DNA from 3 places in the Mesorhizobium sp. RCAM 05099 genome. Region 3 is predicted to be linked to each of the others. Evidence: riboswitches for the same ligand, from Rfam matches in the RefSeq annotation. Region 3 holds a riboswitch; each other region holds the start of a gene.
The links. A riboswitch is a leader RNA that binds a small molecule or an ion and turns the genes downstream of it on or off. The one in region 3 is predicted to bind thiamine pyrophosphate.

Region 1 (2,192 bases), 1.7 Mb from region 3:
GCGGCTCGATCAGGCCGGCGGCGATCTTGAGCAGCGTCGACTTGCCAGAACCGTTGCGGCCGACTAGCGCGATCTTGTCGCCGGCGGAAGCCGTCAAGGTGGCACCATCGAGCAGCGGCGTGCCGCCGAAGGTCAGTTTTATCCCGTCGAGATTGAGAAGGGGCGGGGCCATATCAGCTTTCGGGTAATGGATAGGGGTGAGCGAGCAGCATCGCGCGGCCATGATCCAGGGCGATTCCGAGGCGGCCCTTGACCTCGTTGGAAATGGTCAGCGACGAGCCGAACGCCACCTTCACGTGGTTCAGCGGCCATTTGGCGCCCGTGACGGTCAGGCCGGCAAGCTCGGAAAAGCCGAGCACCGAAAACAGCGTGCCGTCGGCATAGTCGAAGCCAGCCGTTCCGTACAGCAGGGGGACAGCTTCCTGGGCGCCGCTGGTCAGAAGCACCTCGGTCCCGGCTTCGGCCAGCCGCAGGCCAAGCGCCATATGCAGGAAGGCGTGGTCGGCGCGCTTGCCGCCGAAAGCGCCGGCGAGCACAAGGCTGGTCGCGCCGCGTTCGAACGCGGCGGCGATGGCCAGTTCGCCGTCGGTCTTGTCCTTCTCCGCCGGAAAGGTCCGGCGGGGCACGGCGGCGAGAGCATCCGGCAGATTGGCCGGCACCGAATCGAAATCACCCACCCACAGTTCCGGGACAAGGCCGAGCAGCCGCGCATGACCGATGCCGGCGTCGGCGGCGATCACGCGGGAACCCTCGACCTGGCGGTCGAGCCGGGGCGTGCGGATGAGATCGCCGCCAAGCAGGATGGTGAATGTGCTCATATCTTGTGGCCCTTACCAGCCCGGCAACGGAAACGGAAGGCCGGCAGACTCCCACTTGCGCGGTTCATCGGCCGGGCCTATGTGTCGAAACGCTCTAACGGGGTGCCGGACGCGATCTTCGCGGACCGGCTGAGAGGCAGTCTCGCCAACCCGCTGAACCTGATCCGGTTTGTACCGGCGGAGGGATTAGACGTTTCGGACAGTCCGACGCCTCAATTCCTTTCAATTCGAACGAAGGAGGCGCCGATGCGCACGCTTTTATACTCTCTTGTCTCGGCAATGATCGTGGTGCTATCCGGGCCGGCCTTGGCCAAGGACAAGCTCACCATCTACACTTATGAGAGCTTCACCGCCGACTGGGGGCCCGGTCCGGTGGTGAAGAAGGAATTCGAAGCCGAATGCGGCTGCGATGTCGACTTCGTTTCGGTCGCCGATGGCGTGGCGCTGCTCAACCGCGTCAAGCTGGAAGGGGCATCGACCAAGGCCGATATCGTGCTTGGCCTCGACACCAATCTAACCGCCGATGCCAAGGCCACCGGCCTGTTCGCGCCGCATGGCGCGGTGGCGGACATCAACGTGCCGGGCGGCTGGAGCGACGACACCTTCGTGCCGTTCGACTATGGCTATTTCGCCGTCGTCTACGACACCGAGAAGCTTAAGACACCGCCCAAGAGCCTGAAGGACCTGGTCGAGGGCAGCGCCGACGACAAGATCGTCATCCAGGATCCGCGCACCTCGACGCCGGGCCTCGGCCTGCTGTTGTGGGTGAAGTCGGTCTATGGCGACAAGGCGCCGGAAGCCTGGGCCAAGCTCAAGGCGAAGGTGCTGACCGTGACGCCGGGCTGGAGCGAAGCCTATGGCCTGTTCACCAAGGGCGAGGCGCCAATGGTGCTGTCCTACACCACCTCGCCGGCCTACCATATGGTCGCCGAGAACACCGAGCGCTACCAGGCGGCGTCCTTCGAGGAGGGCGAGTACCTGCAGATCGAGGTTGCCGGCATCACCACGACAGGCGCGAAAAATCCGCTGGCGGAAAAGTTCATGACCTTCATGACCGGACCGAAATTCCAGGACGCCATCCCCGAGACCAACTGGATGTTCCCCGCCGGCAAGACCGACAAGCCGCTCAACCCGGCCTTCGACAAACTGGTCAAGCCGACCAAGACCTTGCTGTTCAGCCCGGAGGAGGTCGCGGCCAACCGCAAGGCCTGGGTCGATGAATGGCTGGCGGTGATGAGCAAATAGGGTTCAAACCGCGTCGGATGTTTATGCCAAGCCACCCCCCTCTGGCCTGCCGGCCATCTCCCCCGCAAGGAGGGAGATTGGCAGCTCTTTCGCCTCGCTCATTCCTGTCACTTCGCAGATTGGCCCAGG
Region 2 (2,192 bases), 3.4 Mb from region 3:
GCGACGGCGGCGGTCGCCATGCGCCCCAACCGGCTTGCGGTGTTCGGCTATTCGCACATTCCGTCGCTCATAAATAATCAGCGCCAGATCGAGGAGACAGCACTGCCGGACAGCGCTGTCCGCGCCGAACAGGCTGCGGCCGTGGCCGAGACGCTGGTTGCCGCCGGCTACCGAGAGATCGGGCTCGACCATTTCACCTTGCCGGACGATGAGCTTACACTGGCGCAGAAAACCGGTCGCCTGCGGCGCAACTCCTGGGTTACTCGGCCGACACCTGCAAAACCCTGATCGGTTTCGGCGCGTCGGCTATCGGCCGCGTCGGCGAAGGGTACGTCCAGAACGAGGTTACACGGGATTCTTACACCCGGCACATCGCAGCTGGCCGTCTGGCGACGTCAAAGGGCTACCGTCTCACCGACGAAGACCGCGTGCGAGCGGCAATCATCGAGCGATTGATGTGCGATCTCGAGGCGGATGTGCCGGCAATCTGTGCCGGTCACGGATCTGATCCGATCCGTTTTCTCGATTCAGCCGAAGGCTTGGCGATGCTGGCCGAGGACGGCATAGTGGACATCGAAAAGGGTTTCATTCGCGTGCGGCAGGAGCATCGCTTTGTGATTCGCGCTGTTGCTGCCGCATTCGATGCATTTCTCGACCGGGTTGCCCCGTAAGCACAGCAATCGGCATGAGCGGAGGCCAAAGGGATTACCGCTCTTCGCTAGCGGCTTGGGTAGCTTGGCGATGTTCTCGACGACCGTTCCGTGGCAGCGTGGTGGTCGCAATCCTTTCGAACGGACCCTGCCGAAGAAACCGCCTTTCTGCAGCTCGATTCGGCAACAGTTGGCTGTCCTTATCGACATGCCGCGGCTGGCCAGTCTGCCCTTCCGTTTCCTTCACTGGTGGTCATCTGTCGAACCGCGCCCACGAAAATGAATTCGCCGCTGACCAATGACGACGGCAGGTCGGATCGAGGCGATCTACGCGCAAACGTTTAGTGCCGATTGAAGGCGAGACCATCATAAGAATCGATCTTTAAGCCCCGAAGGTTTGGCGATCCCCGTATCCCTGCCCAGGTTTTCGGGGCGTGATTGTCGCCGACGCATGCGCGAGCTTTTCTGCCCGGTCTGATTGGCCGTCGACCACTCCCGCGGCCCGAAGGCGCTTGACAAAGTAGCGCCGGCTCGTTCAATTCGGAGCATTCACCAGGGGAGTCCCGGCAAGGGGCTGAGATACTGCTGGCTTTCGCGGCGCAGTGACCCGTTGAACCTGATCCAGTTCATACTGGCGTAGGGACGGTGCAAGCGCTTTGCGGGAGTTCACGCCCGAAGTCCTGTTTCGAACAGGCGGCCAGAGCGTCTTTTCATCCTTCCGGCACAGAACTGGGTCTCCAATGCATGAGCAAAGGAGCCTCAAGATGAATGCCCTCACCCCCGCCGTGTCGACGGGACCACTGCCCGCCTCTCGGAAAATCCACAAATCCGGCCTCCTCCATCCGCACATCAAGGTGCCGATGCGCGAAATCTCCGTCCATCCGACGGCGGGCGAACCGACCTGTCACCGTCTACGATCCGTCCGGCCCCTATACCGACCCGACCGTCGAAACCAGTATCGAAAAGGGCCTCGCCCGGCTTCGCCATGAATGGATCATGGCGCGCGGCGATGTCGAAGCCTATGATGGCCGCCATGTCCGGCCGGAAGACAATGGATTCGCCGCGGGCGGGCGCCTGACGCCGGAATTTCCCATTCGCAACCGGCCGCTCAGGGCCAAGGCAGGCAAGGCGGTGACCCAGCTTGCCTATGCGCGCGCCGGCATCGTCACGCCTGAAATGGAGTTCGTCGCCATACGCGAAAACCTTGGACGCGACATGCTGCGCGGCAAGCTCAAGCGCGACGGTGAAAGCTTCGGCGCGGCGATCCCCGACTTCGTCACGCCGGAATTCGTGCGCGACGAGGTGGCACGCGGGCGGGCGATCATTCCAGCCAACATCAATCATCCCGAGAGCGAGCCGATGATCATCGGCCGCAATTTCCTGGTCAAGATCAACGCCAATATCGGTAACTCCGCGGTCACATCGTCGATGGCCGAAGAGGTCGAAAAGATGGTGTGGGCGATCCGCTGGGGCGCCGATACGGTGATGGACCTGTCGACCGGCCGCAACATCCACAACATCCGCGACTGGATCGTGCGCAAT
Region 3 (2,192 bases):
GATTTGATTTCAGTTTGCTTTCGGGGGTGGACATGAAGAAGATCTACGAAAAGCCGGTGCTGGTGAAACGCGAACGACTTTCGGTCGTCACCGCCGTGGGGGCGCTTTCACCCAAACCGGCCGGCTGACAGGCGCGGCTCGACCCTGCTCGGGCGGTTCGCGAGGTCGTCCTGGATCGCCGGTCGCAGAATGATGGCGAGGGAAGGCACTGTTTGACCGGACGCCGGAAGATGAATTCGACTGACCCCGCCGGTCGTGGGGGGCCGATCAGCGCCGCTTTCATGCTGGACATCTCTGCTTACACCGGACCGCTGCTTGCCGGCTCGGTGGAGGCGGGAAACCGTATCGGCGCGATCGTCGTGCCTGGCTTCCGGCGGCGACCCACCGACCGCGATGCGGATGCTCGTGGGCGAGGCGGCGCCGGCCTACTGCAAGGGCGCCTTGTCAGGGGCGCCGCAGCCAGGTCAGGCGGCTAGGCCTGCCAACCGGCAGGGCGCCGGTCAGGCGATGGGGAGGCGTGGAGTTCGACCTTGCCGACGGCAGGGTTTTGCATCGCACCTACAGCCGTCTGCTGAAACGGCTCCTGAAAGTGCGAAGTATGTTCGCACGCGCTCCAGTCACGGAAGCGCGCCCGGTAATGCGACTTTTCGGCAAAGTGGAAAGCAAGCCCGGGCAGAGATGATCGTCCGCCGCAGGCCTGTAGCCCACTTGCCACAATTGCTGTCGGCGAGGTGGTGTCCAGCGGGCTGCCGTCGGCGCCTGGCGCAATAGTTTTGGCGCAGTACGCTGAAAAAACGGCTTTCCCAATCGCTCGAATGGTGCTTTAACCCCCGCATCCACAGGGGTGCTCCGTACGGTCGGGGCTGAGACGGGGGCGGCAAGCCCACAGACCCTAGAAGCTGATCTGGGTAATACCAGCGGAGCGAGGCGGGCGATGTTTTCAGGCGCACAAATTTCCCTGTATCCCATGGCCGACGATTTCGTCGGCGTCATTCTTGGTGCGCTCGGTGCGCTCGATCCCTACCGCGACAGGCTCAGGATCGAGACCGATGATATCTCGACCTTGCTTGTCGGGCCGCCCGAAGTCCTGTTCCCGGCTCTTCGCGATCTGTTCGTGGCGGCAGCGCGCAGCGGCAAGCATTGCGTCCTGTCGGCGGCCATTTCGCGCGGCTGTCCGGGCGAGCCGGACGATCCGATCTGCCGCTCCGATGCGTTTGACGGACCTGTCGGGCCGCTCGGCCCGCGCAAGGAGGCTGCCATCCGCGCGGTGCGTGAAACCGCTGTCGCTGGCCAGCCGGCGGCAGCGCAGTTCTCGCTCTATGTGATGGGCACCGACGACCACATGGACGAGATCTATGGCTGCATCGATTTCCTGAAGCAGTCCGGCGTCTATGAGCGCTCCAAGAATTTCTGCACCAAATTGCGCGGAGATGCCGGCGCGATCTTCGTGGCGCTGAACGAGGCTTTCTGCCGCTTCGGGCCAGGCGCCGGCCACGTAACCCTCGACGTCACGGTCTCAGCCAACAGCCCCACCGCTGTCTGAGCCTGCCCGCGCTTGCGCGCGAGCGCCCGTCCAAGGACATCTCCCGTGGTCTCATCGTCGTCCAGCCGCTCGCGTCAACTCGCTGGTCTCTTCGCCAAGGCAGCGCCGGCGGTGACCTCGGTCGGGCTGCTCCTGCTGGCGTGGGAGCTTTGCGCCCGTTATTCGGGCATCAAGCCGACGATACTGCCGGCGCCGTCGCGCGTCTTCGCGCAGGCGATGCTCAATCGCGAAGCGCTGGTCGACAATGCCATTCCCACCATCCGCGCCACGCTATTCGGCTTTGCCTGTTCGCTCAGCGCTGCCTTCGCGCTGTCGATGCTGGTCGACTTTTTCCAGCCGCTGCGGCGCGCGCTGTTTCCCGTGTTCGTCATCAGCCAGACCTTGCCGCTGGTCGCCATCGCGCCGCTGGTCGTGCTGTGGTTCGGCTTCGGGCTGATGCCCAAGATCCTACTGGTGGCGCTGGTCACCTTCTTTCCGATGCTGGTGGCTCTGGTGCAGGGCTACGAGGCGACCGAGGCCGAGATCGGCCAGGTGCTGCGCGCCATGGGGGCAGGGCGCTGGCGCGTCTTCGTGCTGGCGCGGCTGCCTTCGGCGCTGCCCTATTTCTTCGCCGGCTTGAGGATCTCCATCACCTATGCCGTGGTCGGCG

Region 1: linked by a shared signal. The riboswitch ahead of thiB (thiamine ABC transporter substrate binding subunit) and the one ahead of AC56QQ_RS13675 (YkoF family thiamine/hydroxymethylpyrimidine-binding protein) in region 3 are both predicted to bind thiamine pyrophosphate.
Region 2: linked by a shared signal. The riboswitch ahead of thiC (phosphomethylpyrimidine synthase ThiC) and the one ahead of AC56QQ_RS13675 (YkoF family thiamine/hydroxymethylpyrimidine-binding protein) in region 3 are both predicted to bind thiamine pyrophosphate.

The regions. Positions count from the first base shown of each region.
Region 1 is NZ_CM185035.1:1,084,202-1,086,393, forward strand. Features, by position in the region: gene AC56QQ_RS05295 (ABC-F family ATP-binding cassette domain-containing protein) at 1-172, opposite strand, end outside; gene AC56QQ_RS05300 (thiamine diphosphokinase) at 174-818, opposite strand; TPP riboswitch at 907-1,021, shown strand; gene thiB (thiamine ABC transporter substrate binding subunit) at 1,065-2,063, shown strand.
Region 2 is NZ_CM185035.1:6,156,410-6,158,601, forward strand. Features, by position in the region: partial or broken gene AC56QQ_RS30535 (radical SAM protein) at 1-671, shown strand, start outside; TPP riboswitch at 1,195-1,311, shown strand; partial or broken gene thiC (phosphomethylpyrimidine synthase ThiC) at 1,391-2,192, shown strand, end outside.
Region 3 is NZ_CM185035.1:2,757,857-2,760,048, forward strand. Features, by position in the region: gene AC56QQ_RS13660 (hypothetical protein) at 1-36, shown strand, start outside; gene AC56QQ_RS13665 (putative RiPP precursor) at 33-128, shown strand; gene AC56QQ_RS13670 (hypothetical protein) at 231-476, shown strand; TPP riboswitch at 831-944, shown strand; gene AC56QQ_RS13675 (YkoF family thiamine/hydroxymethylpyrimidine-binding protein) at 935-1,543, shown strand; gene AC56QQ_RS13680 (ABC transporter permease) at 1,589-2,192, shown strand, end outside.